Regions from separate parts of the Crocosphaera sp. UHCC 0190 genome, predicted to be linked through region 2. Evidence: predicted binding sites of a transcription regulator. Region 2 holds the regulator's gene; the other holds the start of a gene.

Region 1 (4,433 bases), on a different contig from region 2:
AGGGGTTGTTTTTGGCATTTGTGGCGGATTTCAAATGTTAGGAGAAATGGTATTTGATCCCGATCAATTAGAAGGAAAAAATGAATCTTATCCTGGGTTAAATTTGCTGCCTTTAGAAACCATAATTACTCCTGATAAAATTGTTCGTCAGCGACAAACTTGTTCGGTTTATCCCTATCCAGGATTTCCTGTCACGGGTTACGAAATTCACCAAGGAATCACCCGTGCAGCGAAAAGATCCCAGAAACCGGCTAATACCATGATCCATGCTTTATTTGAAGATGCTAGTTTAGGTATTGTTAATGATAATCAGTCAGTTTGGGGTTGTTATTTACATGGGGTTTTTGATAACGGGGCCTGGCGAAGAACTTGGTTAAATTATTTGAGAAACCGACGAGGTTTGGGGTCTTTACCCACAGGAATTCCTAATCATAGAGAACAGCGAGAGGCTAATTTAGATAAGCTTGCTGATTTAGTTGAAGAGTTTTTGGACTTAACACCATTGTTAAATAGTTGATAGATTGAGGATGATTTTATGACGGTTCAAGTGCGATTCTTACCGGACGATATTACCATTGAAGCTGAAGCAGGGGAACCGATGTTAGAAGTAGCAAAACGGGCTGGAATTCTCATTCCGACAGGTTGTTTAATGGGGTCTTGCCATGCTTGTGAAGTAGAATTAGAAGATGGAACCCCTATTTGTGCTTGTATTAGTGCCATTCCAGCAGGAAGTAAATCTATCACTATTAATCTTTATACAGATTTAGGTTGGTAAGGGAAAAACTTTCTAGAAATTGCCCTGAAGCGATCGCTTGACAAAATACCTTTTTTATAGCCCCACAATAATCAACCATTTGGGTGAACCGTCGCCCTCCCCCAGTGATAAAATGAGGATAAGACGCACTTTTTGAACAGGGAATTCAGTTTGGTGTTATCATCCATCATCGCCGATTTTCGCATCATTTTTGAACGAGATCCCGCCGCCCGTAACTGGCTGGAGGTTCTTTTTTGCTATCCTGGACTACAAGCGATCGTACTCCATCGGTTCGCCCATCGGCTCTATAATTTTGGTGTTCCCTTTTTTCCCCGATTAGTTTCTCATATCGCACGGTTTCTGACGGGGATCGAAATTCATCCAGGGGCTAAAATCGGGAAAGGTGTTTTTATCGATCATGGTATGGGGGTGGTGATCGGTGAAACCGCAGAAGTGGGAGACTATAGCTTGATTTATCAAGGTGTTACCCTAGGGGGAACCGGAAAAGAAAGCGGAAAACGTCATCCAACGGTTGGCACAAATGTTGTTGTGGGAGCCGGAGCTAAAGTTCTTGGTAATCTTAATATTGGTAATAATGTTAGGATTGGGGCGGGTTCTGTCGTGCTGCGGGATGTTCCTTCGGATTGTACTGTGGTAGGAATTCCTGGCCGCATTGTTTATCAGTCTGGAGTCCGAGTTAACCCCCTAGAACATGGTAATCTGCCTGACTCAGAAGGGAAAGTTATTCGGTTACTATTAGATAGAATTGACGCATTAGAACAACAAGTTCAACAACTACAAGAAGATAGATTAAAAGAACGAGAATTAGTAGCCAGTAGAGGTTCTCAGTCAGCTTTAGAGAATGCCTATAATGCTAGTCAAATCTGTTATTTGAAAGATAAGGAAATTGAGGAGTTTTTAGGAGGCACGATGTAAGTAAGAAGTTAAAAGTTAAAAGTTAAAAATTAATTGCTTATTACTTAACTCTTGATTCTTTCTTTAACAACAAGAAATTTAGTGATGGCTTCCCAATGATTGCAAATACCCGTTGGTTAGCGGAATTTTGGCAACTTTGGGCAACAAATATAGAACAGTTAGAATTGACCACCATTTAGGGAAAACCTTGATTTAAGCTGACTTTAATAGAAAAATCTGCCCTAAGTTCGGGAACCCGTACCCTTATACCAGTTGCCAGGGGAGGCCTTATTTCGTTAAATTAGCACTCGGAAGGTGAGAGTGCTAATTTTTTTGAGACAGCCCTCAACTTCATCACCAAATCTTAGGAGGATTCGTTCATGGCAGCAATCAGCATTAATGTATCTACAGTTAAACCCCTTGGCGATCGCATTTTTGTAAAAGTAAGCCCCGCCGAAGAAAAAACAGCAGGCGGTATCTTACTACCCGATAACGCTCAAGAAAAGCCCCAAATTGGCGAAGTTGTCGCCGTCGGCCCTGGTAAACGCAACGATGACGGAACCAGATCTGCTTTAGATGTCAAAATCGGGGATAAAGTGCTTTACTCCAAATATGCTGGCACCGATGTCAAATTATCGGGAGAAGACTATGTATTACTGTCAGAAAAAGATATTTTAGCAGCCGTTGCCTAGGCAAATGAAGGCAACTCACTTCATTTATTGATTCCTAACAACTCATTTTTCAGGATCTACTTACAAGAGGCATAAACTATGGCTAAATTGATTGTCTACAACGAAGATGCACGTCGTGCATTAGAAAGAGGAATGGACATCCTCGCAGAAGCAGTGGCCGTTACCCTCGGACCCAAAGGTCGTAACGTTGTTCTAGAAAAGAAATTTGGTGCGCCCCAAATCATTAATGACGGGATCACCATTGCCAAAGAAATTGAATTAGAAGACCATATCGAAAATACCGGAGTTTCCTTAATCCGTCAAGCCGCTTCTAAAACCAACGATGTGGCCGGAGATGGAACCACCACAGCTACCGTCTTAGCTCACGCGATCGTTAAAGAAGGGTTACGCAACGTCGCAGCAGGTGCTAACCCCATTACCCTCAAACGAGGTATTGATAAAGCCACGGAATTTTTGGTGGAAAAAATAGCTGAACACGCCAAACCCGTTGAAGATTCCAAAGCGATCGCCCAAGTGGGTTCGATCTCTGCGGGAAATGACGAAGAAGTGGGCAAAATGATCGCTGATGCCATGGATAAAGTGGGCAAAGAAGGAGTCATCTCCCTCGAAGAAGGTAAGTCCATGTTTACCGAACTGGAAATCACCGAAGGAATGCGCTTTGATAAAGGCTATATTTCCCCCTACTTTGTCACTGATCCTGAACGCATGGAAGCAGTGTTTGAAGATCCTTGCATTTTGCTCACCGACAAAAAAATCAACCTGGTTCAAGACTTAGTGCCTGTATTAGAACAGGTTGCTCGTCAAGGCAAATCTTTAGTCATTATTGCTGAAGATATTGAAAAAGAAGCTTTAGCCACCTTAGTTGTTAACCGTTTACGGGGTGTCTTAAACGTCGCGGCGGTAAAAGCCCCTGGATTTGGCGATCGCCGTAAGCAAATGCTCGAAGATATTGCTGTTTTGACCGGTGGTACCGTCATCAGCGAAGATGCGGGCCTCAAGTTAGAAAATACCAAACTTGAGATGTTAGGGTCTGCCCGTCGGATTATTCTGACCAAAGACAATACCACTATTGTCGCCGAAGGTAACGAAGCGGGAGTTAAATCCCGTTGTGAGTTGATCCGTCGTCAAATGGAAGATACAGAGTCTTCTTATGATAAAGAGAAGCTACAAGAGCGTTTAGCTAAGTTATCCGGTGGGGTTGCAGTGATCAAAGTTGGTGCTGCCACTGAAACCGAAATGAAGGATCGCAAACTTCGTTTAGAAGATGCCATCAACGCCACAAAAGCGGCGGTTGAAGAAGGGATCGTCCCTGGTGGTGGTACAACCCTCGCTCACCTCACTCCTGTTCTAGAAGAGTGGGCTAAGGGCAACCTGGCCAATGAAGAGTTAACCGGTGCGTTAATTGTTTCCCGTGCTTTAACTGCCCCCTTAAAGCGTATTGCTGAAAATGCCGGTCAAAACGGTGCAGTTATTGCTGAACGGGTGAAAGAAAAAGAATTCAACGTCGGTTATGATGCGGCGACGGGCGAATTTGCTGATATGTTGGCGGCTGGTATCGTTGACCCCGCTAAAGTAACCCGTTCTGGGTTACAGAATGCCGCTTCTATTGCTGGCATGATTTTAACCACTGAATGTATTGTGGTTGATAAACCGGAGAAAGACAAAGCCCCCGCAGGTGGCGGTGGAGACTTTGACTATTAATTCTCGGTTAACCTAAACTGAGTAACACGCCCTGTCCTTTGAGGATGGGGCGTTTTTGGTTGACAATTAAAAACAATTAATGATTGCCTCTGCTGCTGATTCCCCAGTGCGTACTGCACCATCAAAAAAACCAGGCCAGCGATCGGCAATTTCTGTCCCTGCCCAGTAAATACGACCAACCGGAGCAGTGAGGGCTTCCCCATAGCTTGTCCATACTCCTGGGGGCATAAAGGCAGCATAACCACCGCCAACCCAAGGTTCCCCCGGCCAGTCAACTTCGTCGTAGGTAGCAGGGGATAAGGCTTCATTCCCAAAATACATGGCTAGGTCTGAAAGAACGGCAGATCGACGATTCTCTTCACTCATGACGT
Region 2 (4,433 bases):
TTTAACACCTCATTGATATCGACATCAGGAACTTTTTGAGCCACAAAAATCCAATCCGGTTCACCCCCATCATGATCAGGCACTAAGCCTAAACTAAATTCCCCTTGCACCCAAGGAAACACATCTTTAGTTAAATTCAATCCTAAAGGTTCTTGGAGATAGCTTATTGAACGATTTAAGACCTGTTGTAAGGGACTATCAATATCTAATCCTGTTTCAATTTGCTGCCATAATTGATTTAAGTCTGTTCCCGTTGCTGTTAATAAAGTCGTAGCTGGAAGATAAGCTAATGCTCCCACTGGGGCCGATAAAGCAGGGAGACGATCCCTTTCTCCTGAGACTCCAATTAAGGCAGTTTGGGCCACTAACCCCTCAGATTTGATGGAAAAGGCAATAGTTAGGGTTTGAGTGATTTCTGGTAATTCAGGAATAGGTAAATTAGCTAACCAAGCAGAAAGGGCCGGAAAGTTAGTATATACCAACCCAATTTTGGGATCAGTAATTGTCTTTAAAGCATCTTGATAACCCGTTGCATTTTTTAAGTTTAAATCAGGAACCTGAACATTATTAATCGCTTGCCTTAGGACAGCAGGATCATTAGCAAAAAGTACCATATTTCCTACCACAGAACTCGCAGATAAGGGCGTATTTTGGGTCAGGTTAGGGTTACGTTGGTTGATTAAATTAACCCCTTTATAGGATTCAAAAATCAAGTCAGATGTTCCCGCGATCGCTTCCTTAGAATAGGCGGTTTGCAGGAATTCTTTAGCTAATTGTTGATCTTTAGTAGAAACTGCTAATAAATATCCTGGTTTAACTCCATTATCAGGATCATGATCGAAGTCCAAAGAAGTCACCGCGAGGGTAATTTCTTCCCCTAACCAGGGTTGAATTTGAGTTTGATAATCTAATCCTGTTTTTGCTAAGAGCGTTTTTTCTAGGGTTAATAATTCTTGATGCGATCGCCGTCGATTTTGAGGAGAAGCGATCAATCGAGCGAGAGAATCTAAGCGATCAGGATTCACTAACAAAGATACCATGACAGGGGCTTGTTTCGGCACAAAAATGGCTGCCGTGGGTTCTTTTGTAACCCCTCCCTGTAACAAGTTTAGGGGACTTTCCCTCAAGATCCAAGAGAGACTCCCACCCGCAAGGGAGAGAAGCAGAATAACGCTAAGGGTGAGGGTGATGAAAAAAGGACGAAACTTCACTGTTACCTGTAGGGAATGACTAACTACCATTATTCATTGTGACATTCTGTGTCCGAAACCGAGAGAAGATTCTGGAAAAGATTTAAACTTAATAATCTGTTAAGGTATATTCTAATAATTCATTTTCCTGGTTGTAAAATTATGTATCAAGATCAATCCCTTCCAGTTATTACTGTTGAAGAACTCTCTACCCGTTTAGCTAATGACGGGACTGGGTTACAATTAATAGATGTGCGAGAACCCGAAGAAGTTGCAATCGCCTATATCGAAGGTTTTGAGGTACTTCCTCTTAGTCAATTTGCTCAATGGTCAGAAGAAATTGACAGCCGTTTTGATCCCAATAAAGAGACCTTTGTGATCTGTCATCATGGAATGCGATCTGCTCAAATGTGTCTTTGGTTACTCAACAATGGCTTTAGTAATGTTAAAAATATAAGAGGAGGCATTGCGGCTTATTCTTTGCGAGTTGATAGCAGTATTCCTCAATATTAATCCCTGAGCATTGATTCGGATGCTGGAAATCTTTTGAAAGGCTTCTCCTGCTTGGTTAATTGGAGTTATACTAGCAGAAAAATTTTAATTAACCCAGACATTTTTTGAATAATTTACCCCTTAATCTGAGCATGATGGTTCCAACTTCTTTAAATAAACGTTATCAAAACATTTTACGGGCAACGGTTAAACATTATATTGTCACCGCGGAACCTGTAGGATCAAAAACCCTCCTTGAAGAATACAATTTTAGTGTTAGTTCGGCGACAATTCGTAATACATTAGGACAACTCGAAAAAGCAGGATTTTTGTATCAACCTTATACCTCTGCGGGACGTATTCCCTCAGATTGTGGTTATCGAATTTATGTTGATAATTTAATGACCCTAGATGAAAAAATTGGGCAAAAAATTGAACGACAACTAAGTCAAAAATTGAAGTGGGAAACCTATAATTTTGAAACAGCTTTACAAAGAGCAACCCAAATCTTGGCAAATTTAAGCGGTTATATTGCTTTAATTACCTTACCCCAAACTTCTCCTCATCAATTACGTCATCTTCAGTTAATCCAAGCATCAGAAAAACAAGTAATGTTAATTGTGGTGACGGATAGTTATCAAACTCAATCAATTTTAATTGATCTTCCTACGGCTTTTGTCAAAGACAATGATGATTGGTTAGCGGAGGAACTACAAATTCTTTCTAACTTTCTAAATCATCAATTAAAAGGTAAGTCTCTATTAGAATTCACTCATTTAGATTGGCAAAAAATAGATCAAGAATTTCTAGAATATACCGACTTTCTGAAAACCCTATTAAAACAGTTACAAAAATATTTGAAATCTTCAATGTCTACCCCGATTATGATTCATGGGGTGTCAGAAGTTTTGCGACAACCCGAATTTTCTCAATTGCAACAAGTACAGATGTTAATTCATCTCTTAGAAGAAGAGAAAGATCAACTCTTACCCTTAATTTTTGATGTCCCCGAAACTGATATTTTAAATAAACGAGTTAGTGTTAGAATCGGAGCAGAAAATCCTTTAGAATCAATGCGTCCTTGTACCTTGATTTCTGCTAACTATTGTCAAGGAGATACCCCTGTTGGTAGTGTAGGGATTATTGGTCCCACTAGAATGTTATATGAGCATACTATCCCTTTGGTAGAATCAACTGCTGATTATTTATCAGAAGCATTAAGCTAAGGACTTAATGATGAATAAATTCTCAAATTTCTTAACTCTTATAACCAAGTTGAAACTGACCGTAAAGAGGGAGGAATTGGGGTGTCTTGATCAAATTCTAACATAACTTCTGAATCTCCTAAATATCCCGATTGAGCAAAAGATAAAAGCATCCGACATAGGGCTATCCAAACCCCTTGGTCGAATTCCCAATCACATCCTTTTCTTGCATAACAACTAATAGATTTTAACGCCCAAAAATAACTATTTCTGACCATAGAACCCCCCTTTTTATAAGGAGGTAAATCTTCTTGATGAATAAATAAGATATCATCTTTTAAATAAACTCTCATGACTTAAAATAATTAAATATTATAGAGACGCTGTCTACAACGTCTCTACATAATAATCTATTTAAACCAGATTGTATATTAACGATGATTTTTCCGAGGATGTTCTCTATCCTCAGAATGTTGATGAGATGAAGATCGAATATCCCGTTTATGGTTTTTATCTTGACTACTATTACGACGAATAGAACCCATCCCAGGATGAGTAATAATTGTCTGGTTAATTGTTTGGTAGACTTGGTTATTTTCTCCACTTACTGTTGCCTCTAAATTACCAGTTTGACTGGTAGTATTTTGAGCAAAAATAGGCATATTAGTCAAGCCAAAATAAGTAAGAATTACTAAGCAAAACGGACTAATCTTGTTAACCATAAGTTTATCTAACTCCAATTCTGATTTGTTGATTCAGGAAACCATTACCACTGGTTTGTTGACTCACCTGCGTATTATTGCCATTCAATTCAATCATCACTGAAGCATCAGCAGGAGAGTAGTTTCCAGTGATAACAATTTCTTGTTCACCTCGACGTAAATAATTAGACAAATTCACTTGACTTCCTTGACCACTTAACCCTTGAATTACTTGTCCATTGAGTTTAATTTGTCCTTGAAGATTAGCCTCATTTGACGTGCGAATTGTTAGCCAAAGAGGTTGACTTAACTCATTAGCATTGATCTCAATTGAAGTTGATTGAATTGAGCTTTGAGCCTGAGCAGTAATCTCAATTTTTTGCTGTACACCTGACATTATTATTAATAAAAATACAGTTGAAAAAACAGCTAGAGCAAAGGTTTTAAACCGCATCATCTTACCTCACATTCAAACAACTATTTATAGGGAAAACGATCTACAGGATTATCAACATCTACCTGAACATTGGAGCGAATTTGTACCGTTGAACTATTAACGGCTGTCGGGTTTACTCGACTTCCTTTTTGAACATGATGAACACTACGGTTTTGCTCAACAGTACCAGGGCCAATATGTCCTTGAACCCCTGTCGTAATGCTAGAATTTCCCCGACATCCTGGCTCACTTTCCATGGTAATATCATTAGTCCGTTGCGTCGGTTTTTTTGATCCACTGATGTTATATTGTATCGAAACATCACCTTGAACACATTGGGCCTTTGCTGACTCTATTAACCAAGATTCAAAGACGAGAAAATATAATAGTAAATTCCCAAAAAATACCA

Evidence for each region. Region 2 encodes HrcA, which represses chaperone genes, less so after heat shock. Its sites were predicted from a motif close to TTAGCACTCNNANNNTNNGAGTGCTAA; they were not measured.
Region 1: the regulator HrcA is predicted to act here: its motif matches at 1,971-1,997, upstream of groES (co-chaperone GroES).

What each region holds. Positions count from the first base shown of each region.
Region 1 is NZ_JAYGHP010000004.1:226,746-231,178, reverse strand. It holds gene cobQ (cobyric acid synthase CobQ) at 1-517, shown strand, start outside; gene VB715_RS08635 (2Fe-2S iron-sulfur cluster-binding protein) at 536-775, shown strand; gene cysE (serine O-acetyltransferase) at 929-1,690, shown strand; gene groES (co-chaperone GroES) at 2,050-2,361, shown strand; gene groL (chaperonin GroEL) at 2,440-4,062, shown strand; gene VB715_RS08615 (flavin monoamine oxidase family protein) at 4,129-4,433, opposite strand, start outside.
Region 2 is NZ_JAYGHP010000006.1:186,444-190,876, forward strand. It holds gene VB715_RS11300 (DUF3352 domain-containing protein) at 1-1,211, opposite strand, end outside; gene VB715_RS11305 (rhodanese-like domain-containing protein) at 1,353-1,703, shown strand; gene hrcA (heat-inducible transcriptional repressor HrcA) at 1,835-2,908, shown strand; gene VB715_RS11315 (hypothetical protein) at 2,947-3,240, opposite strand; gene VB715_RS11320 (hypothetical protein) at 3,319-3,609, opposite strand; gene VB715_RS11325 (hypothetical protein) at 3,614-3,985, opposite strand; gene VB715_RS11330 (hypothetical protein) at 4,066-4,433, opposite strand, start outside.